2 regions of the Promicromonospora sp. NPDC059942 genome follow, and region 2 is predicted to be linked to the other one. Evidence: predicted binding sites of a transcription regulator. Region 2 holds the regulator's gene; the other holds the start of a gene.
The links. Region 2 encodes LexA, which represses DNA repair genes until DNA is damaged. Its sites were predicted from a motif close to TCGAACANNTGTTCGA; they were not measured.

Region 1 (10,410 bases), on a different contig from region 2:
GTTCACGTTCGGCGGCCTCCGGGCGGACACCGACGGGCGCGTCCTGAGAGAATCGGGTGCGCCGATCGACGGGCTGTTCGTCTGCGGCGAGATGCTCGGCGGCCTGTTCAGCGGGAACTATCCCGGGGGCACCGGCCTCGTGTCGGGCGCCGTGTTCGGCCGGCGGGCGGGCCGGCTCGCCTGAGGGCGGCCGGTCGCCGGCCGGGTGGCCCGGCCGGCGTCCGGCCGCGCGGGTGGGGCAGGTCGGGCAGGTCGGTCCAGCAGAGTGGGAGGAGCGTCGGTGACGAAGGAGCAGCGCGGCAAGGTGGACGCCTCGGCGATCTACGACGGCCTGCGCGCCGACATCCAGGACGGGACCCTCCGGCCCGGCGACCCCGTGCGCGAGGTGGCGGTCGCCGAGCGGTTCGGCGTCTCGCGCACGCCCGTGCGGGAGGCGCTGAGCCGGCTGGAGCACGACCGGCTGCTGACGTCGTCGTCGCGTGGGCTGGTGGTGCGCGCCGTCGAGGCGGACGAGGTGATCCAGATCTACAACGTCCGCATCCTGCTGGAGGGCGAGACGGCCGCCGAGGCGGCGCAGAGCCGCACGGAGGCCGACCTGCTGCGCCTCGAGTCCCTCCTGGAGCGGGACCGCTCGCTCCAGGACCCGGACGACGCCGCCCGCGCCCTGACCAACATCGAGTTCCACGAGGCGATCTGGACGGCGACGCACAACCCCGTGCTCCAGGACATCCTGCGCCGGCTCACCGTGCACCTGGTCCGCACCCCGCACTCGACGCTGTCGGTCCCGGGACGTTGGGCGGAGGCGCTCGACGAGCACGCGGCCCTCATCGACGCCGTCCGACGGCGGGACGCGGGCGCCGCCCGTGCGCTCGCGTCCGCGCACATGACCAGGGCGCGGGAGATCCGCCTCGACCTGCTGCGGCGCCACGTCGTGACGGCGCTGCACACCGGAACCCAGCACGAGGAGCACACCGCATGACGGGTCACCTGCCCGAGACCGCCGGCGGGCCCGGCACGACCTCCCTCGGGGACGACTGGGTGCCGGGGCCCGACGGCGTCCGCGAGCGCTCGGCGGCGCGCGTCATCGTGCTGGACGACGCCGGCCGGGTGCTCGTGATGCGCGGGCACGACGTGAACCAGCCGGAACGGTCCTGGTGGTTCACGGTGGGCGGCGGGATCGACGCGGGGGAGACGCCGGAGCAGGCCGCGCTGCGCGAGACGCGCGAGGAGGTGGGCCTCGAGCTCGCCGCGGGCGACCTTGTGGGACCGGTGCTCACGCGGACGGGCATCTTCGACTTCTTCGCCGAGACGTGCCGGCAGTACGAGGTGTTCTACCTCGTGCGGATCCCGGACGCCGTGGAGGTCACGGCCGACGGCTGGACCGACGCGGAGCGCGAGCTGCTGGACGAGATGGCCTGGCTGACGGCGGCGGAGCTGCGCGCGCAGCCGCTGGAGGTCTTCCCGCCTGAGCTGCCCGACGTCGTCGACCACCTGGTGGCCGGCTGGAACGGCGAGGTCCGCCACCTGGGCGAGCAGTTCGACGACTGAGGCCTGCCCGGGCCATGGACGCGTGCGTTGCGTCGCGCCCGAGCCCCCCGTAGAATCCAGGCAACACGACCGGTCCCTCTGATCGCCCAGCGATCACGGGCCGGTCTTCATTTGTCTTCGTGCTCGGCTATCACGCTTTCGCCTAGAGGATTTGCGAAGGCGCTCCTATCCTCGGGAGCCGGTGAGCGGGAACTTCCAGGTCCCTGCGACTGCTTAAGGCCGCAACCGGCCGCACATCTCGAGGAAGCGCCATGGCCCAGTATCTGAAGCCACACCTGTCGATCCCCCAGCAGGAAGCCTTGCTGAGACGACGCGGCATGCGGCTCGACGGCACGTCGTGCGTGTTCGCGCTGAGCCAGATCGGCTATCACCGCCTCAGCGGCTACTGGTATCCCTACCGCGCCATCGACCAGGCGGCTTCGTCGCTCCACGGCCGCCCCGTGCGCACCGCGGACGTCGTCGCGGCCACGGACCTGGACCAGGTGCTTCGGGTGTACGAGTTCGATCGTCGGCTCAAGCTTCTGACTATGGACGCCGTCGAGCGGGTCGAGGTGGCGATCCGGGTGAGGGTGACCGATGCTCTGGGCCGTCGCGGGCCGTTCGCGCACCTCGATCCCCGGCATCTCGAGGCGCGTTTCTCCGCGTCCGGTCAGGGCAGGCCGTCGCGGCACGCGAGCTGGGTGGCGAAGCTTCGAGCACACCAGGCTCGTTCGAGCGAGGAATACGTGGCGCACTACGGCCGGAAGTACGGAGGCGACCTGCCGATCTGGGCGGCTCTGGAAGTCGTGGACTTCGGCGCCCTCTCGGTGCTCTTCCAGGGACTCAAGCGGCGTGACCGTGACGAGATCGCCCGCCAGCTCGACGTCGTCGACCGGACCGGTGCCGGCGACGGGGCGGTCCTCGCCAACTGGCTGAGGACCTTGAACATCGCCCGGAACACGTGTGCCCACCATGCGCGGCTCTGGAACCGGCACTTCACGGACACGGTGCGTGTGTCGGCGCTCCAGGGGATCAAGGGGCTCAAGCACCTCGCCGGGCTGGAGCACCGTGATCGCGCTCGGCTCTATCCAGCGCTGATGGTGCTGTGCTTCCTGATGGACAAGGTCTCGGCGGACGGCGCCTGGAAGGCGGATCTGATGAGCCTGCTCTCCGCCTTCCCTGCGGACGGGGTGGTCTCGCTGGCCGACATGGGATTCCCGGCCGACTGGGCTGACCTGATGCCGTAGCGGAGCGGACCAACAGGACGCGGGCGGCTCGTCTGTCGCCGTTTTTCCTGCTGGGGCACAACCCGTGACGTCCCAGGTCGGTCGGCTGCCGCCGTAAGATGGACGGTTGTGAGCAACCCGACCATCGGTGTCCTGGCCCTGCAGGGTGACGTCCGCGAGCACCTGGCCGCCCTCGAGTCCGTCGGGGCGCACGGCGTGACCGTGCGCCGTCCGGGGGAGCTGGCCGCGGTCGACGGGCTCGTGCTGCCCGGCGGGGAGTCGACGACGATCGACAAGCTGCTGCGCATCTTCGAGCTCCGCGACCTGCTGCAGGCCCGCATCAAGGAGGGGCTGCCGGTGTACGGCTCGTGCGCGGGGATGATCCTGCTCGCCGACCGGATCCTGGACGGGACCGCCGACCAGCAGACCGTCGGCGGCATGGACGTGGTCGTGCGGCGCAACGCGTTCGGGCGGCAGGTCGACTCGTTCGAGACCGACCTCGACTTCGCGGGGATCTCCGACGTCGACGACGGCGGGCCGGTGCGTACCGCGTTCATCCGCGCCCCCTGGATCGAGGAGGCCGGGCCCGAGGTCGAGGTGCTGTCCCGCATCCCGGCTGTGGATACACAAGGCCGTCCTGTGGCGGCCGCCGGTAGGATTGTTGCAGCACGGCAGGGGTCGCTGCTCGCCACCGCCTTCCACCCTGAGATCACGGGGGACGCGCGCGTGCACGGGCTGTTCGTCAGCATGGTCGCGGGCGGCTGAGCGGTACCCTCGCCGCCGTTCCACAGCAATTGATAAGAGCCGTCAAAAAGCAAGGAGTCAGGTAGAGGCATGTCAGGTCACTCCAAGTGGGCCACGACCAAGCACAAGAAGGCCGCGATCGACGCCAAGCGCGGCAAGCTCTTCGCGAAGCTGATCAAGAACATCGAGGTCGCGGCGCGGACGGGCGGCGGCGACCTCGCCGGTAACCCGACGCTGTTCGACGCGGTCCAGAAGGCGAAGAAGTCGTCGGTCCCGAACGACAACATCGACCGCGCGCTGAAGCGCGGTTCGGGCGAGGGCGCCGACGCCGTCGACTACCAGACGATCATGTACGAGGGCTACGGCACCAACGGCATCGCCGTCCTGGTCGAGTGCCTCACCGACAACAAGAACCGGGCCGCCTCCGAGGTGCGCCTCGCGTTCTCCCGCAACGGCGGCAACCTCGCCGACCCGGGCTCGGTGTCGTACCTGTTCTCCCGCAAGGGCCTGATCGTGGTGCCGAAGGCCGACGGCGTGGGCGAGGACGAGGTCATGCTCGCCGCGCTCGACGCCGGCGCCGAGGACGTCACCGACCAGGGCGAGGTCATCGAGGTCCTCACCGAGGCGACCGACCTGGTGTCCGTGCGTACGGCCATCCAGGAGGCCGGCATCGAGTACGACTCGGCCGACGTGATCTTCCACCCCTCCATGCAGGTCGAGGTGGACGTCGAGGGCGCCCGCAAGATCATGCGCCTCATCGACGCGCTCGAGGACAGCGACGACGTGCAGAACGTCTACGCCAACTTCGACGCGAGCGACGAGGTCATGGCCGCGCTCGACGAGGAGGAGTAAGCAGGTCCCCGGCCGCGTCCGCGCGGGCAGCGGAACCGCACGTGAGAGGGTTTCTTCGTGCGCGTTCTCGGTGTTGATCCAGGTCTGACCAGGTGCGGCGTGGGCGTCGTCGACTCGCTGCCCGGGCGACGGGCCCGGATGGTCGCGGTCGGGGTGATCCGCTCGGACGCGGACCTGTCCACCGACCTGCGGCTGCTCAAGATCGCCGAGGGCCTCGACGCGTGGCTGGACGAGCACGTGCCCGACGTCGTCGCCGTCGAGCGGGTCTTCGCCCAGCACAACGTCGGCACGGTGATGGGGACCGCCCAGGCGGCCGGCCTGGCCATGCTGGGTGCGGCCCGCCGCGGCGTGCCCGTCGCGCTGCACACGCCGTCGGAGGTCAAGGCAGCCGTGACCGGGTCGGGACGCGCCGACAAGGCGCAGGTGACGACGATGATCACCCGCATCCTCGACCTCGACGAGCCTCCGCGGCCCGCCGACGCCGCCGACGCGCTCGCCCTCGCCGTCTGCCACCTGTGGCGCCCCGCCGGGGCCCTGCAGGGCGGCGACCGGCACGAGCTCACGCCCGCGCAGCGCGCCTGGGCCGCGGCCGAGCAGGTCGCCAAGCAGCGTCCCCGCCGCTGACGGCGTGCCTCCCCGGACACCTCCCGCCGCTTGTTAGGCTCCTCGCACTGACGTTCGATACCGGCTCGACGAGCCGGGCCGGCAGGCAAGGAGGGGGAGCCCGTGATCGCCTCGCTGACGGGGACCGTGGCCCACGTGGGTCTGGACCGCGCGGTGGTCGACGTCGGCGGCGTCGGCTACCTGGTGCACGCCACGCCCACCACCCTGGCCACGCTGCGCGTCGGCGAGACCGCCGGCGTCGCCACGAGCATGGTGGTCCGCGAGGACTCGATGACGCTGTACGGGTTCGGCGACCCCGACGAGCGGGACGTGTTCGAGGTGGTGCAGACCGTCTCCGGCGTCGGGCCGCGCCTGGCGCTCGCGATGCTCGCGGTGCACACCCCGGACGCCCTGCGCCGCGCGGTCGCCGGCGAGGACCTCGCCGCGCTGACCCGCGTGCCCGGCATCGGCCGCAAGGGCGCCCAGCGCATCGTGCTGGAGCTGGGCGACCGGCTGGGGCCGCCGTCGGGCCTCGCGCCGGCCGAGGCAGCGCCGAGCGCCGCCGCGGCCTCCGCCGACCACTCCGAGCGCGTCGTGGAGGCCCTCGCGGGCCTCGGCTGGCCGGCCAAGCAGGCCGACGACGCCGTCGCGAAGGTGCTCGCCGAGGCGGGTGCCGACTCCGTCGCGGCCGACGAGGTCGCCTCGACGCTGCGCGCGGCCCTGCGCGTGCTGGGAGGCCACCGTGGCTGAGGTCTCGACCGAGACGGACGGTGGCGGCCGAATCGTCGCCCCGAGCGCCGACGAGATCGAGCGGGCCGCCGAGGCCGCGCTGCGCCCCAAGCGGCTCGACGACTTCGTGGGCCAGCGCATCGTGCGCGACCAGCTCTCCCTGGTGCTGCAGGCCGCGATGGCGCGCGGCAACCCGCCCGACCACGTGCTCCTGTCCGGCCCGCCCGGGCTCGGCAAGACCACGCTGGCCATGATTATCGCGGGCGAACTCGAGTCGCACATGCGGCTCACCAGCGGCCCCGCCATCCAGCACGCGGGCGACCTCGCCGCCGTCCTGTCCTCCCTGGAGGAGGGCGACGTGCTGTTCATCGACGAGATCCACCGCCTGGCCCGTCCCGCCGAGGAGCTGCTCTACGTCGCCATGGAGGACTTCCGGGTCGACGTCGTGGTCGGCAAGGGCGCGGGCGCGTCCGCGATCCCGCTCGCGCTGCCACGGTTCACCGTGGTCGGCGCCACCACGCGCTCCGGCCTGCTGCCCGCCCCGCTGCGCGACCGCTTCGGCTTCACCGGGCACATGGACTACTACACGCCCCAGGAGCTGGAGCGGGTCATCCTGCGCTCCGCCGGGCTGCTCGGCGTGCACCTCGACCACGCCGCCGCGCACGAGATCGCCGGCCGCTCCCGCGGCACGCCCCGCATCGCGAACCGGCTGCTGCGCCGCGTGCGCGACTGGGCACAGGTGCGCGGCGACGGCCGGCTCGACCTGAACGCCGCGCGGGCGGCCCTGGAGGTCTACGAGGTCGACCTCATCGGCCTCGACCGCCTCGACCGCGCGGTGCTCACCGCCCTGTGCACCCGGTTCGGCGGCGGGCCCGTGGGCCTGTCCACGCTCGCCATGACCGTGGGCGAGGAGGCCGAGACCGTCGAGACCGTCGCCGAGCCGTACCTCGTCCGCGAGGGACTGGTCGGGCGCACCCCGCGCGGCCGCGTCGCGACCCTCGCCGCCTGGGAGCACCTCGGCCTCACCCCGCCCGCGCAGGTGCCCGGAGCCGCACCCGGCAGCACGACCGGCTCCACCGGCCCGGGAACTTTGCTCGACCCCTGACGTTGTCCTTGTGGCGCCCCTACTGCGGGCAGCCCGGGGATCCGCACCCGAGCACTACACTGGTTGGGATCCTCGTCGTGCGCCACGAACGTGCGCAGCACATCCGACACAGCAATCGAACAGGGACCTCACCGTGGAAATGCTCATTCTCGTCGCGATCCTCCTCGTGGCGATGTTCTTCATGTCCTCCCGTACCCGCAAGCAGCAGCGCGCGGCAGCGGAGTTCCGGAACAACCTCACGGTCGGGGCCAAGGTCATGACCGCCTCGGGGATGATCGGGACCGTCGTCGAGGTGGACGACGCGAACGACCAGGTGACCATCGAGTCCGTCCCCGGCAGCCAGACCACCTGGCTCCGCGCCGCCATCTCCAAGCAGGTCGAGGAGCCCGTCGCCGACGACGCGGACACCGACAACATGGCAGATGAGGCCGACGTCACAGCAAAGAGCGAAACGGGAAGTACGATCAGCCCCGACGCGACCGACGTCCCCGACGATCTGTCTGGCCTCGACACCGCCCAGCGCGAGTACCGGGAGCAGCAGCGACGGGACGCCGACGCAGACGGCAAGTGACGGCCGCGCCGTCCGGTGACCCCGGACGGCGCCGAACCCGCGCCGGACGTACCCCGGCGCGCACACGAGAAGAGACAGACGTTGGCGACTGACACCCGGCGCTCGCGGCCGGTTCGCACGATCGTGCTCCTGACGATCCTGACGATCCTGCTGCCCTTCGGCGCCCTCTTGGCAGGTTGGCAGCTCGACGGAAAGTCGAGCGACAATCCGAACGGCGCGAGCCTCGCACCCGGTCTGGCCCTCGACCTCCAGGGAGGCACCCAGGTCATCCTGAAGGCTGTCACCTCGGACGGCTCCGAGATCACCCCGGAGGCGATGGAAGAGGCCATCGGCGTGATCCGGCAGCGGGTGGACGCCAACGGCGTGACCGAGGCCGAGATCGCCAGCCAGGGCGACAACCAGATCGTGGTCGAGATCCCGGGCAAGGTGGACGACGAGACCGTCGCCCTGATCTCCAAGGCCGCGCAGATGAAGTTCCGCCCGGTCCTGGCCATCGGCAACCCGGTCCCGACGGCGCAGCCCTCGGCGAGCCCGTCGGCCTCCGCGGACGGCAAGGGCGAGGACGCCCAGGCCGACGGCGGTGACGCGGCCGCGGCGGCCGAGCCCACCAAGAAGGAGCTCGCCGAGCAGGACGCGGCCATCAAGGCGGCCACCGACCCGTCCGACCTGGCGCAGATCACGCCGTCGGTCCAGGCCGAGTACGACGCGCTGGACTGCACCGACCCCAAGAACCTCGAGGGCGGCGGCGGGGACAACCCCGACCGGCTGCTCGTGACGTGCGACCAGACCGGCGCGGCCAAGTACATCCTGGGCCCCGTCGAGGTGGACGGCACCAACCTGACCAGCGCGTCGTCGGGCCTCATGCCCGGCGCGAACGGGACGGTCACCAACGAGTGGGGCGTCAACCTCGACTTCAACTCGCAGGGCACCAAGGAGTTCCGTGAGACCACGGAGCGCCTGGTGAACCTGGAGCAGCCGCGCAACCAGTTCGCCATCGTGCTGGACGGCCTCGTCGTCTCGGCGCCGAGCACGAACGTCGCGATCACCAACGGCCAGGCGCAGATCTCCGGCTCCTTCACGCAGCAGTCGGCCGCCACGCTGGCCAACCAGCTCAGCTTCGGCTCGCTGCCGCTGACCTTCCAGGTCGACGGACAGAACCAGATCTCCGCCACGCTCGGTTCCGAGCAGCTCCAGCGCGGCCTGTTCGCCGGCCTCATCGGCCTCGCGCTCGTCGTCGTCTACTCGCTGTTCCAGTACCGTGCGCTCGGCCTGCTCACCGTGGCCTCGCTGGTCGTGGCCGGCGCCATGACCTACGTGGTGATCGCGCTCCTGAGCTGGGGCATGGGCTACCGCCTCTCCCTGCCGGGTGTCGCTGGTCTGATCGTGGCCATCGGCTTCACCGCGGACTCGTTCATCGTGTACTTCGAACGTATCCGGGACGAGCTACGCGACGGCAGATCCCTGCGCCTGGCGGTCCAGCGGGGCTGGGTCCGCGCGCGCCGCACGATCTACGCCGCGAAGGCCGTGAACCTGCTGTCGGCCGTGATCCTGTACTTCATGACCGTCGGCGGTGTGCGCGGCTTCGCGTTCACCCTGGGCCTGACCACGATCATCGACGTCATGGTGGTCATCTGGTTCACGCACCCGATGATGGAGCTGCTCGCCAAGGTGCCGTTCTTCCGTGACGGGCACAAGGCCTCCGGCCTGTCCGCCGACCGCATCGAGGTGACGCCGCGGTACCGGGGCGCCGGCCGGTTGTCCGGCGGGAAGCCCGACGCGACGACGGACGTCCCCGACTTCGGCACCGCCGAGCCCGACCGGGAGCTGGTCACGGCGCAGTCCGTGACCCCGGCGCCGCGCACCGGCGAGGACGGCCGCAGGATGACGATCGCGGAGCGGCGTGCCGCCGAGCGCAAGGCTGCCGCAGGGTCCGCAGACGCGACCCAGCAGGCTCAGAACGAGGAGAACAGCTGATGGCGCGGGGTGGCTTCGCTCAGTGGGGTAACGACCTCTACACGGGTCGTCGGTCGTACCCGATCGTCCAGCGCCGTCGGCTCTGGTACTCGATCGTCGCGCTCTTCTCGGCGGCGTCGGTCCTCGTGCTGGTCTTCCAGGGCCTGAACCTCGGCATCGACTTCCGCGGTGGCTCCGAGTTCACGGTCTCCGGTGCGTCGACCACGGACGAGGACGTCGCGATCGAGGCGGTCGCGACGGTGGCTCCCGGCGAGGAGCCCCACATCAGCCAGGTCGGCGCGAACGCCGTCCGCGTCCAGGTCTCGCAGCTCGACGCCGAGCAGACCGACCAGGTCGGCCAGGCCCTCGCCGACGCCTATGGCGTCGACGTCGGCGAGGTCACGTCGAACTTCATCGGCCCGACCTGGGGCCAGTCCGTGAGCATGCGGGCCCTGTGGGGCACCGTCGCGTTCGTGCTGGCGGCCGCGGTCTTCATGGCGATCTACTTCCGCGCCTGGCGGATGTCGGTGGCGGCCGTCGTGGCGATGCTCACCGACGTGCTGGTCTCGGCCGGTGTGTACGCGGTGATCGGCTGGGAGGTCACGCCGTCGACGATCATCGGCTTCCTGACCATCCTGGGCTTCTCGCTGTACGACAAGATGGTCGTCTTCGACAAGGTGCGTGAGAACACCGCCTCGGTGACCGAGCAGACCCGCAGCACCTACGCCGAGCGGGCCAACCTCGCGGTGAACCAGACCCTGGTCCGGTCCATCAACACCTCCGTGGTGGCGCTGCTGCCCGTCGCGGGCATCCTGTTCGTGGGTGGCTTCCTGCTGGGCGCCGGCACGCTGAAGGACATCTCGCTGTCGCTGTTCGTCGGTATCGCCGCGGGCGCGCTGTCGTCGCTCTTCTTCGCGACGCCGCTCGACGTGACGCTGCGGGAGCGCGAGCCCAAGATCGCCGCCCACACCAAGAAGGTCATGGATCTGCGCGCGGGTCTCGTGGCCGAGGGTGCGGACGAGAGCCTGCTGGCCGCTGCCGCGTCCGGTTCGGCCCAGCTCGTCCCCGGTCACCACCAGGGACAGGCCGCTCAGCCCAGG
Region 2 (10,410 bases):
GCCTGGATCATCGTCCGTCGCCACGGCATCCAGGCGATGGATCCCGCCGACGTCGTCCCCGCCCGGCGCAGCCTCCGGACCGGCTGGACGTCGCTGCTGCTGTTCGTGGCCATCCTCGTCCCGGTGCTGGTGACGGTCGGCCCGATGGGTGCCGGGCTGTCCGCCTGGACCGGCGTCGACGTCTCGGACGCCATCAGCCTCATCGTCTGGATCCCCGTGCTGCTGGTGACGCTCGTCCTGTTCCTCGGACGCCGGCACCTGCCGCGCACGGCCTCCGGCTGGTGGACGACACTCGGCGACAGCGCGCCGCGGATCGGGGTCATCGGCGTCACGATCGTGGGCGCCTTCGCGGCGTCGAACGTCCTGTCCGAGCTCGGCCTGCCCGCGCAGCTCACCACGCTCCTGAGCGCTCTCGACGCGCCCCTGTGGCTCCTGGCCATCGCGGTGGGCGTCCTCGTCGTGGCCGTCGCCATCCCGCTGACCGGGTCCGCGACCATGGCCGCGATCGGCCCGGTGGCGGTCACCGCCCTGGTCGGCGCGGGCGTCCCCGCCCCGGTGGCCGCGGCGGCGGTCCTCGTCTTCGCCTCCACCGAGGGGGCCTCGCCGCCCGCGGCGGCCCCGATCTACGTCGCCAGCGCGATCGCCGGCGTGGACCCGGTCCGGACGTTCAAGCCGCTGCTCGCCTACTTCTGCCTGCCCATCCTCGCCCTCGGGGTCCTCATGGTCCTCGGCGTCCTGCCCATCTAAGGACCAAGCCAATGCTCATCACCAGCACCCGCGCGGTGTTCACGTCCGCCATCGTCCTGATGCTGCTCGGCGGGGCGGTCATCGTCGCCACCCAGGTCGCGGGGCTCGTCGCCGGGCGCGGGACGTGGCTGACCGCGGTGACCGAGAGCGTCGGGCCGCCGACACTCGTCGCCGCGAGCATCGCCGGGATCCTCGCGTTCGCCCTCTCCTACGCCCCAGGTGCCGAGACCGACGACGACGTCCGGGACGACACCGAGCACCCCGCCCCGACCGACCGCCGCTGAGCCGACGGGACCAGGTCCCGACGGGAAGAGGTCCGGGCCGGACCCGGTCCTGGCAGCAGCACGCGGCCAGGACCGGGTTCGGCCCGCCGGGCAGTTACCGGGCGCGCGGCAGGGAACGCCCGATCGCCGAGGCGGCCCGGCGGACCTCCTCGGCGTGCTCGACCATCTGTTCGCGGGGGTGCTTCTCCGCGGGTCCGGCCGCGGACACCGCCGCGATCACCCGACCGGAAGCGTCGCGGACAGGCACGCTCGCCGCGACGATGCCGGTCTCACGCTCACTCACCGAGACGTGGAAACCGCGCTCGCTCAGCGCGTCGAGATCCCCGCGCAGGGCGGCGACGTCGACCGGCGCGTCCTCGCCGAGCTGACGGACGTGCTCGGCCAGCGCCGCGAGCTCGACGTCGTCCATGTCGACCGCGAGCGCCTTGCCGGCTCCCAGGTGCAGCGGCAGCCTCCGTCCGACCGGGAGCTGGTAGCGCATGGGTTCCGCGCCGTCGACCCGCGCGACGAGCACCCGTTCGAAGCCGACCCGTTCGTACAGGGAGACGGTGAGGGAGGTGCTCGCGGCCAGCTCCCGCAGCACCGGGCTCGCGGTGCGCGTGAGGACGTCCGAGACGAGGAACCCGTGCGCGGCGGAGAGCACCGCCGGGCCCAGCCGGTGCGCCTTTCCCTCGCTGACGACGTACCCGCGTGCGGCGAGCACGGCGAGGATGCGCAAGGTCGTCGCCGGGTTCAGCCCGGCGGCGCGGGCGACCTCGGACAGTCGCATGGGCTCGGTGTGGCGCTGCAGCACCTCGAGGACGTCCAGGGCGCGCTCCAACGACCGCATGGGTGTCGCGGGCCGCTCCTGACCCACCTCAGTCGTTGCCGCCACCCGTCCTCCGATCGGTCAGAACCCGCTGCGGCGGGCACCCAGCACGTCGGACAACAACATAGCCCGCCCGCCGGGGGCAGCCCGACCGCGGACCGGCGAGCGACCGCGGACCGGCGGGCGAGGCGAGCTCGCCCTCCTCTACGACCGGACACGCCGACCACTCGTGGGCGGCTGGCGCAGCCCGTCCAGCAGCAGCGTGATGACGCCGTCGGCCTCGGCCCGCCAGTTGTGGCGGTGGTCATGGGCCGCGCCGATGCCGTGCAGTGCCATCATGACGACGCCGGCGTCCGCGTCGGCCCGGACGGTGCCGTCTCGCACGGCGTCGGCCACCAGGTCGCCGACGGCCTCCTCCAGCACCTGGCCACCCTCGGCGAGCGCACCCGAGCGGGTGGTCATGAGAGTGGCCAGTGTCCGGGCGAGACCCTGGTAGGCGTCCATGTGGTCGACCATGCCGCGCAGGAAGACCGCCAGGGCCTCGTCCGCGGGCAGCGTGGCACGCAGCTCGCGGGCGCGTGCGCTGAGCGCGGCGACCTCCTCGTGGTAGACCGCCTCGGCCAGCGCCTCCCGGGTGGGGAAGTGGCGGTACAACGTGCCGGTGCCCACGCCTGCCAGGCGGGCGAAGTCGTCGAAGCGAAGGTCGAAGAAGTCGCCGGCGTCGAGAACTTCCCGGGCCGTTGCGAGCAGGGCCTCACGGTTGCGCCGGGCGTCGGCCCGCAGCGGCTTGGCGGCGTTCATGCGATACCTCCCGTTGACAAGTGGAGACCATCTCCATATCTTGCAAGTGGAGACGATCTCCGGTTTGAGCCTAACCCATCGAGGTAGAGCATGAAGATCCTGATGTTCGGACGAGGCGTCATCGCCACCGTGAACGGCTGGGCCCTGGAACAGGCCGGGCACGACGTCGAGTTCTACGTCCGCCCAGGCCGCGCGGCGACCTACGGGGAGACGGTCGACCTCGATCTGCTCGACACACGACGGCGCGTGTGGGGGAAGTCCGTGGTCGAGAGGTGGCCGGTGCGCTACCGCGAAGAGCTGGAGCCGGGTCACGACTTCGACCTCATCGTGCTGAGCGTGCAGCACTACCGGCTTGCGGAGGCGGCGGCCTTCCTGGCTCCACGCATCGGCACGGCAACGGTGCTGGTCCTCAGCAACATCTGGACCGAGCCGCTGGCCGCGATCGGGGACCTTCCCCCCGACCAGGTCGCCTGGGGATTCCCGCAGTCCGGTGGCGGCTTCGGCGAGAACGGCGTGCTCCGCGCGGCGATACTCCCGTCCGTCGTCCTCGGCACCTTCGGCACGCCCCCGACCGAACGCGAGCGGACCGTGCGCCGGCTGTTTCGCGAGGCGGGGTTCCGGATCCTGGAGCAACCCGACCTCCGCGGCTGGTTGTGGATCCATTTCGCGGCGGACGCCGGCCTGCACTCGCAGGGCCTGAGGCTGGGCTCGCTGGCCGACCTGGCCGGAGCACGGCGCGAGCTGCGCGAGGCACTGCTGGCCGGCCGTGAGCTGCTGCCGCTCCTCGAGGCGCGCGGTGTCGACCTGCGGCGTCATCGAGGCAGCGTGCTGCCCATGCGCGCACCGACCTGGCTGACGGCCTCGGTGCTCGCCTGGCTGACCGCTCATGTCGCGCCGGCCCGGTTGAGCCTCGAGACACATTCCGACCCCGGGGCCGAGGAGCCGCGAGCAGTCTGCCGGGACACCCTGGCCGAGGCGCGGCGGCTGGGCATCGCGGTGCCGCGACTGGAGGCGGCGGAACCGAGCTTCGCCCGCCAGGGCCCGTCCCGGGCACCGACCTCGTAGCGTCCACGGCGGCGCCCGGTCGAGACCCGCGGCTCCGAACATCGAGTGACGCACGTCACGGTTGATCCTGACCTGAGGTCAAGGTGGACGGTTCTCGCATCGGCAGGACGCCGAAGAGAACCGAGCGCTTCGAAGGAGCGAACCACCATGACCACCACCGTTTCCAACCAGACCGCCGACCGTCTCCAGCGGGCGATCGAGGCGATCGTCGACCCCGGCATCATCGGGCTGTCGGTCCGCGTCAACGACGAGCAGGGCGAGTGGGTCGGCGCCGCCGGGGCGGCAGAGGTCGGCGGGGACGTGAAACCGCCTGCCGGCGGTCACATCCGGATCGGCAGCAACACCAAGACCTTCACCGCGACCCTGGTGCTTCAGCTCGTGGCCGAGGACAGGCTCGGCCTGGACGACGCGGTCGCGGACCACCTGCCTGAGTTCGGGATCGACCAGCGGATCACGGTCCGGATGCTGCTCCAGCAGACCAGCGGCCTGTTCAACTTCACCGGCGAGGTCTACGAGGACGGCTCGATGGTGTTCGGCATCCCCATCCCTTACGGCCCCGACGGCAAGGAGTGGCTGAACAACCGGTTCAAGACCTACCGGCCCCAGGAGCTGGTCGAGCTCGCGTTGTCCAAGCCTGCGCGGTTCGAGCCCGGAGCGGGCTGGAGCTATTCCAACACCAACTACGTCCTGGCTCGCCTGCTCATCGAGAAGGTCACCGGCCGTACCGTCACCGAGGAGATGCAGCGGCTGATCCTGACCCCGCTCGGCATGTCGCACACCGTGGTCCCGGATGACGCGGAGATCGCCGAGCCGCACGCCCACGCCTACTACCGGTACGACGAGGACGGCGGGCCGCGCACGGTCGACATCACCCGCCAGAACCCCTCCTGGGTCTCCGCCGGCGGTGACATGATCTCGACCACCGAGGACCTGCACACCTTCATCGCCGCGCTCACCGGCGGCAAGCTCCTCCCGGACGAGCTGCGCGAGGAGATGTTCACCCCGCGTGCGACGGGCATCCCGAACATGGGCTACGGGCTGGGGGTGTTCGTGCTGACCACGGACGACGGTGCCACCGTGATCTCCCACAACGGCGCCGCGGTGGGCCATGCGGCGCTCATGTACGCCACCCCCGACGGGGCGAAGACGCTGACCGCCGCGCTGAACTGCGTGGACGACGCGAACCTCACCGTCGCCGCGGCGTTCCAGGGCGCCCAGCAGCGCCTCCTCGACGAGGTATTCGGCTTGGCAGGATGAGCAGATGCACAACGGAGTCAGTATCGGCCAGGCGGCCGCGTTCGTCGGCATCACGATCAAGACGGTGCGGCACTACCACAAGCTCGGCCTGGTCACCGAACCCCGGCGCGACGGCTCCGGATACCGGCGGTACGGATCGGACGACCTGCTCAGGCTGGTGCAGGTCCGGACCCTGGCCGCCGCCGGGGTACCGCTGGCAGAGATCGGACCCCTGCTCGACGCCGACGCCGCGCTGTTCGCCTCCGCGCTCGTCCAGGTCGAACGACAGCTCGACGAACACCTCGCGGAGCTGACCGCGCGGCGCGCCATGCTGCACCGCCTCGCCGACGGCGACCGGGCGCTGCTGCCCGACCGCGCCGTGGCCCTGCTGGAGCGGATGCTCGCCCTCGGATACTCCGAGGACGAGGTCGCGGCCACCAGGGAGGGCTGGGTGCTCGCGCGAGCCCTGGTCCCCGAAGGCTTCGACGACTACCTCGCCCAGTTCGAGCACGCCCTGCAAGACACCAGGCTCATCGCCCTGACCAGGCGCGTCGCCGAAGCCGCGACCTGGGAGGCGGACGACCCCCGCATCGACCGCCTCGCCGCCGAAGCGGCCGACCACTACCTGGCCGACCCCGCACTGCTCAGGACCGTCACCAGCATGCAGGCACGGACCGACACCGCGCCCCGGTACGCGATGATCGCCCGCCACGGTGACAAGCCGACACCGGCCATGGCACGACTGTCCGCGCTCTTCGAGTCCAGACTCCGCGCCGCCGGCGTCCGCATCCCGAGGTCCGACCCGCGTTGACCGCGAAGCGAACCGGCCCCTTCCACGTCGCCGGCAGCGCCGGCAAGGTCGGGGCGCCCCGCGAAACGACGAAGGCCGCCGACCAGGTCAGATACCCGGTCGGCGGCCTCGGTCGAGCAGGCTCAGCCGGACTTGCGGCGGAACATCTTCTGCACGGGGCCGGTCGTCTCCGAACCGTGCACAGAGCCCGTGTTCACGTCGCCTGCGGCGGTACGGCCGCGTGCGGCGTTCTTCCGGTCCAGCGCTTCCTTGAACCGCGCCTTCGCGTCAACGCTCGGCGCGGTCGCGGCCTTGGGCGCCTCAGCGTCCTGAGCCACTGCCTCCTCGGCACCAGGCTTCTCGTCCGTCACACCGATCACCTCCTCCTGTTTCGGGGGTCCCTCGATCGGGTCCGTCGTCGGCCCCAGCCTGCCCCACCGCACGCCAGGGTGCCAATCGCTTTTCGTCCGTCGCCGGCGCGCGGGCCCTTCCGACCGCTACGCCTGCGCGGCGGCACGCTCCGCATCACGCTCGGCGCGCTCGGCGCGCAGCGACGTGATGGCGCTCTCGAAGTCCTCGAGCGAGTCGAACGACTGGTAGACGCTCGCGAACCGGAGGTAGGCCACTTCGTCGAGCTCACGGAGGGGGCCCAGGATGGCGAGGCCCACCTCGTACGCGTCGATCTCGGCGCTGCCGTTGCTCCGCAGGGTCTCCTCGACCCTCTGGGCCAGGATCGCCAGGTCGTCGTCGCTCACAGGGCGGCCCTGGCACGCCTTGCGCACGCCCGCGGCGACCTTGTCGCGGCTGAACGGCTCGGTGGCGCCGGAGCGCTTGACGATCGACAGGCTCGCGGTCTCGACGGTGGTGAACCGCCGGTTGCAGTTCGGGCACTGCCGCCTGCGCCGGATCGACAGGCCGTCGTCGGCGGTCCGCGAGTCCACCACGCGCGAGTCGGCGTGGCGACAGAACGGGCAGTGCATGCTGACTCCTGCGTGGTCGGCCACGGACCGGAGAGATCCGGTCGCGCCCCGACCGTAAGCGGGCAAACCACCCCCATGCAACATCGCCGCAACATTTGACGGCGAATCGTGGCCTCCGTCCACTTCGTCGGGGTGTCCGGCCACTTTTCGGGGGCCTTCCCGTCACTCCTTCGGGAGCAGGAGGAGCTCGCCGACCCGCACGGTGCCCGACGTCATCTTGTTGAGGTCCTGCAGCCGCGCGACCGCCTGCCGCACGTCCTCCCCGGGCTTCGCGACCTGCTCGGCGAAGCCCCAGAGCGTCTCCCCCGGCTGCACCGCGTGCACCCGGACCTCCGTGGGCTCGCCCGGCGAGCTGGCGACCGCGGTCGCGCCCCACGTCGCCATCGGCGCGACCACGAGCATCGCCAGCAGCACCAGCACGACCCGGCCGCGCCGCGTGAGCCGCAGCCCGGCGAGCCCGAGCCGGTCGGCGAAGGTGCGCCGCCCGCGCGGCGCGTACGAGGGGGCAGCCGGGCGGGGCCGGGGCGGCGCGGACGCCCGGCTCTGCGTGTATCCCGGGTCCGGCCGGTACGCCCGGACCGCGCTCGATCCGGGCACCGTCGCATACGCCTGCCCGTACGCCGGGGTGTACTGCCGCAGCGGGATCACGTCCCCCATGGCCCCTCCTCGAAAGATGACTCGAACGGTTGTCCGTCATACACACGTTCGTCGAACGCTCGTACCATTGTGTAGCACGGGACACCGTAGAAGTCGAGACACGCTCGAACATTCGTTTGAGCCGAGCACATTTGTGATCTAGAGTGGGCAGCGCACAGGAGAACATTTGTCGGAACGGGAGGGGCACGGGCATGACGGGACGGGACGGGACCAGCGACACGAGAGCCGTCGACACGGCACTCTCGGGTGTCGCCACGTTGGACGCGCCGGGCGACGGGGCGGTCGCCGACGTGCACGCGATCTCGCCGGCAGACCGCCTCACCGAGCGGCAGCGCCTTGTGCTGGACACGATCCGGCAGTCGTTCGAGACGCGCGGATACCCGCCGTCGATGCGCGAGATCGGCGAGGCCGTCGGGCTGGCCAGCCCGTCGAGCGTCAAGCACCAGCTCCAGATGCTGGAGAAGAAGGGCTTCCTGCGCCGCGACCCCAACCGGCCGCGCGCGATGGAGCTCGTCGAGCCCCTGGCCGAGCAGGTCGAGAAGCCGACACGCGGCGAGATCCACTGGCCCGAGCCGCGGCGTAGCGGCCAGGTCCACTGGGGCGGTTCGGTGCCGGACGACGCGAGCACGCCGCCGCCGTCGTACGTGCCGCTGGTCGGCCGCATCGCGGCCGGTGGGCCGATCCTCGCCGAGCAGGTCGTCGAGGACGTCTTCCCGCTCCCCCGCCAGCTCGTCGGTGACGGCGAGCTGTTCCTCCTCAAGGTCGCGGGCGACTCGATGGTCGACGCCGCGATCTGCGACGGGGACTGGGTCGTGGTGCGCCGCCAGAATGTCGCCGAGCAGGGCGAGATCGTCGCCGCCATGATCGACGGCGAGGCCACGGTCAAGACGTTCAAGCAGACCGACGGGCACGTGCTGCTGCTGCCGCAGAACCCGGCCTACGAGCCCATCCCGGGTGACGAGGCGCAGATCCTGGGCCGCGTCGTCGCGGTGCTGCGCAGCCTCTGACCGCAGAGAAACGGACAAGGCCCGGCCGCCGGTTTCCGGTGGCCGGGCCTTTCTCGTGCCCGGACGAGCCAGGTCGACGTCGATCCCGGGGCGGCCCTAGAACCCGAAGCGCCGCTGTACCGCGCGCACGCTGTCGGCCGACGCGCGCAGCCCGGCCAGCTCGTCGTCCGACATCGGCACCTCCACCGTGCTCGTGACGCCCCGCCGGTCCACCAGGGACGGCACCGACAGGCAGACGTCGCTGATGCCGTGGTAGTCGTCCAGCAGCGAGGACACCGGCATGATCCGGCGCTCGTCCTTCAGCACCGCCTCGATGATGCGGGTCGCGGCCAGGCCCACGGCGTAGTTGGTGGCGCCCTTGCCCGCGATGATCCGGTAGGCCGAGTCGACCACCTCGTGGTGCACCTCCGCACGCACCGCGGCGTCCAGGGGCGCGGCGCCGCCGACCGGCACCCAGTCGAGCAGCGGCACGCCGCCGATCGAGGCGGAGCTCCACAGCGCGATCTCCGAGTCGCCGTGCTCCCCGGCGATGTAGGCGTGCACGTTCCCGACGGCCACCCCGCACCGCTCGGCGAGCACGACGCGCAGCCGCGACGAGTCGAGCACGGTGCCGCTGCCGAAGAGCCGCTCGCGCGGCAGCCCCGAGATCTTCAGGGCCGCGTAGGTCACCACGTCCACGGGGTTGGTCACCATCAGGTAGGTCGCGTCGGGGGCTACCTCGACCAGGCCCGGCAGGATGGTGCGCATCAGCCCGATCGTCGCCTCCGCCAGGTCGACGCGGCTCTGGCCGGGCTTCTGCTTGGCGCCCGCCGTGACCACCACGACGTCGGCCCCCTCGCACACCGCCGGGTCGTCAGAACCGATCACGTGCGCCTGGGACGTGAACATCAGCCCGTGCTGCAGGTCCAGCACCTCGGCGTCGACCTTCTGCCGGTCGATGTCGAGCAGGGCGATGGTGCGGGCCGAGCCGCGGGTCAGCGCCGCGAAGGCGAGCGTCGATCCCACCGCCCCCGCACCCACCACGGCGATCTTGGTGGTGCGGGATCCGGCGGGCTGGGCCGCGGGGACGTCCGAGGGGGCTGCCATGCCCTCAGGCTATGTGTCGAGCCTGGCGAGCGCGGCGCGGACCAGCTTCGGGTCGGTGGTGGGCCAGAACCCGGGCATCGACCGGGTCAGGAACGACGCGTACCGCGCCGTCGCGAGCCGCGGGTCGAGGACCGCCACGACGCCCCGGTCGTCCATGCTGCGCACCAGGCGCCCCGCGCCCTGCGCGAGCAGCAGCGCCGCGTGCTGCGCCGAGACCGCCATGAACCCGTTGCCGCCCGCCTGCTCGACTGCGCGGGCGCGCGCCGCCTTGACCGGGTCGTCCGGGCGCGGGAACGGGATGCGGTCGATGAGCACGAGCTGGTTGGACGGCCCCGGCACGTCGACGCCCTGCCACAGGGACAGCGTGCCGAACAGGCACGTGGCCGGGTCCTCGGCGAACTCGCGCACGAGGGTCGGGAGCTGGTCGTCGCCCTGCGCCAGGATCGGGAAGTCCAGGCGCTCCCGCATCGCCTCCGCCGCGGCGTTCGCAGCGCGCCGGGACGAGAACAGCCCGAGCGTGCGGCCGCCGGCGGCCGTGATGAGCTCCGCGATCTCGTCGAGCTGCGCCTCCGTGGTCGGCTCGCGGCCCGGGGCGGGCAGGTGGCGCGCGATGTAGAGGATGCCCTGCTTGGGGTAGTCGAACGGGCTGCCCGCATCGAAGCCGTGCCACGGCGGGGCGTCCGCACCGTTGAGGCCGAGCGTGCCGGCCACGGCGTCGAACGTTCCGCCCAGCGCCAAGGTCGCCGAGGTGAACACGCCCGTCGACTCGCCCAGCAGGTGCGTGCGGATCAGGCCGGCCACGTGCAGCGGAGCGGCGTGCAGCCGTGTCACGTTGTCGCCGAACCCGCCCCAGCCGTTGTCCGGGCGCGAGCACCAGAGCACGTCCGAGGTCGTGTCCTGCGACGCCATGCGCTCGGCCGTCTCGAAGAGCTGGAGCATGGCGCCCTGC

Region 1: ruvA (Holliday junction branch migration protein RuvA) is a predicted target of LexA. The motif match lies at 5,016-5,031, and genes of this name have one in related genera.

What each region holds. Positions count from the first base shown of each region.
Region 1 covers NZ_JBHWLR010000001.1:459,100-469,509, forward strand. The annotation lists gene tcuA (FAD-dependent tricarballylate dehydrogenase TcuA) at 1-184, shown strand, start outside; gene ACFV9Q_RS01980 (GntR family transcriptional regulator) at 281-979, shown strand; gene ACFV9Q_RS01985 (NUDIX hydrolase) at 976-1,548, shown strand; gene ACFV9Q_RS01990 (Abi family protein) at 1,800-2,774, shown strand; gene pdxT (pyridoxal 5'-phosphate synthase glutaminase subunit PdxT) at 2,883-3,518, shown strand; gene ACFV9Q_RS02000 (YebC/PmpR family DNA-binding transcriptional regulator) at 3,588-4,349, shown strand; gene ruvC (crossover junction endodeoxyribonuclease RuvC) at 4,407-4,973, shown strand; gene ruvA (Holliday junction branch migration protein RuvA) at 5,076-5,702, shown strand; gene ruvB (Holliday junction branch migration DNA helicase RuvB) at 5,695-6,786, shown strand; gene yajC (preprotein translocase subunit YajC) at 6,926-7,357, shown strand; gene secD (protein translocase subunit SecD) at 7,439-9,331, shown strand; gene secF (protein translocase subunit SecF) at 9,331-10,410, shown strand, end outside.
Region 2 covers NZ_JBHWLR010000009.1:58,583-68,992, forward strand. The annotation lists gene ACFV9Q_RS15965 (TRAP transporter large permease subunit) at 1-747, shown strand, start outside; gene ACFV9Q_RS15970 (hypothetical protein) at 759-1,031, shown strand; gene ACFV9Q_RS15975 (IclR family transcriptional regulator) at 1,126-1,905, opposite strand; gene ACFV9Q_RS15980 (TetR/AcrR family transcriptional regulator) at 2,044-2,640, opposite strand; gene ACFV9Q_RS15985 (ketopantoate reductase family protein) at 2,731-3,705, shown strand; gene ACFV9Q_RS15990 (serine hydrolase domain-containing protein) at 3,853-4,962, shown strand; gene ACFV9Q_RS15995 (MerR family transcriptional regulator) at 4,967-5,752, shown strand; gene ACFV9Q_RS16000 (DUF5302 domain-containing protein) at 5,875-6,102, opposite strand; gene nrdR (transcriptional regulator NrdR) at 6,229-6,711, opposite strand; gene ACFV9Q_RS16010 (LysM peptidoglycan-binding domain-containing protein) at 6,874-7,368, opposite strand; gene lexA (transcriptional repressor LexA) at 7,560-8,375, shown strand; gene ACFV9Q_RS16020 (L-lactate dehydrogenase) at 8,472-9,461, opposite strand; gene ACFV9Q_RS16025 (ATP-dependent DNA helicase) at 9,471-10,410, opposite strand, start outside.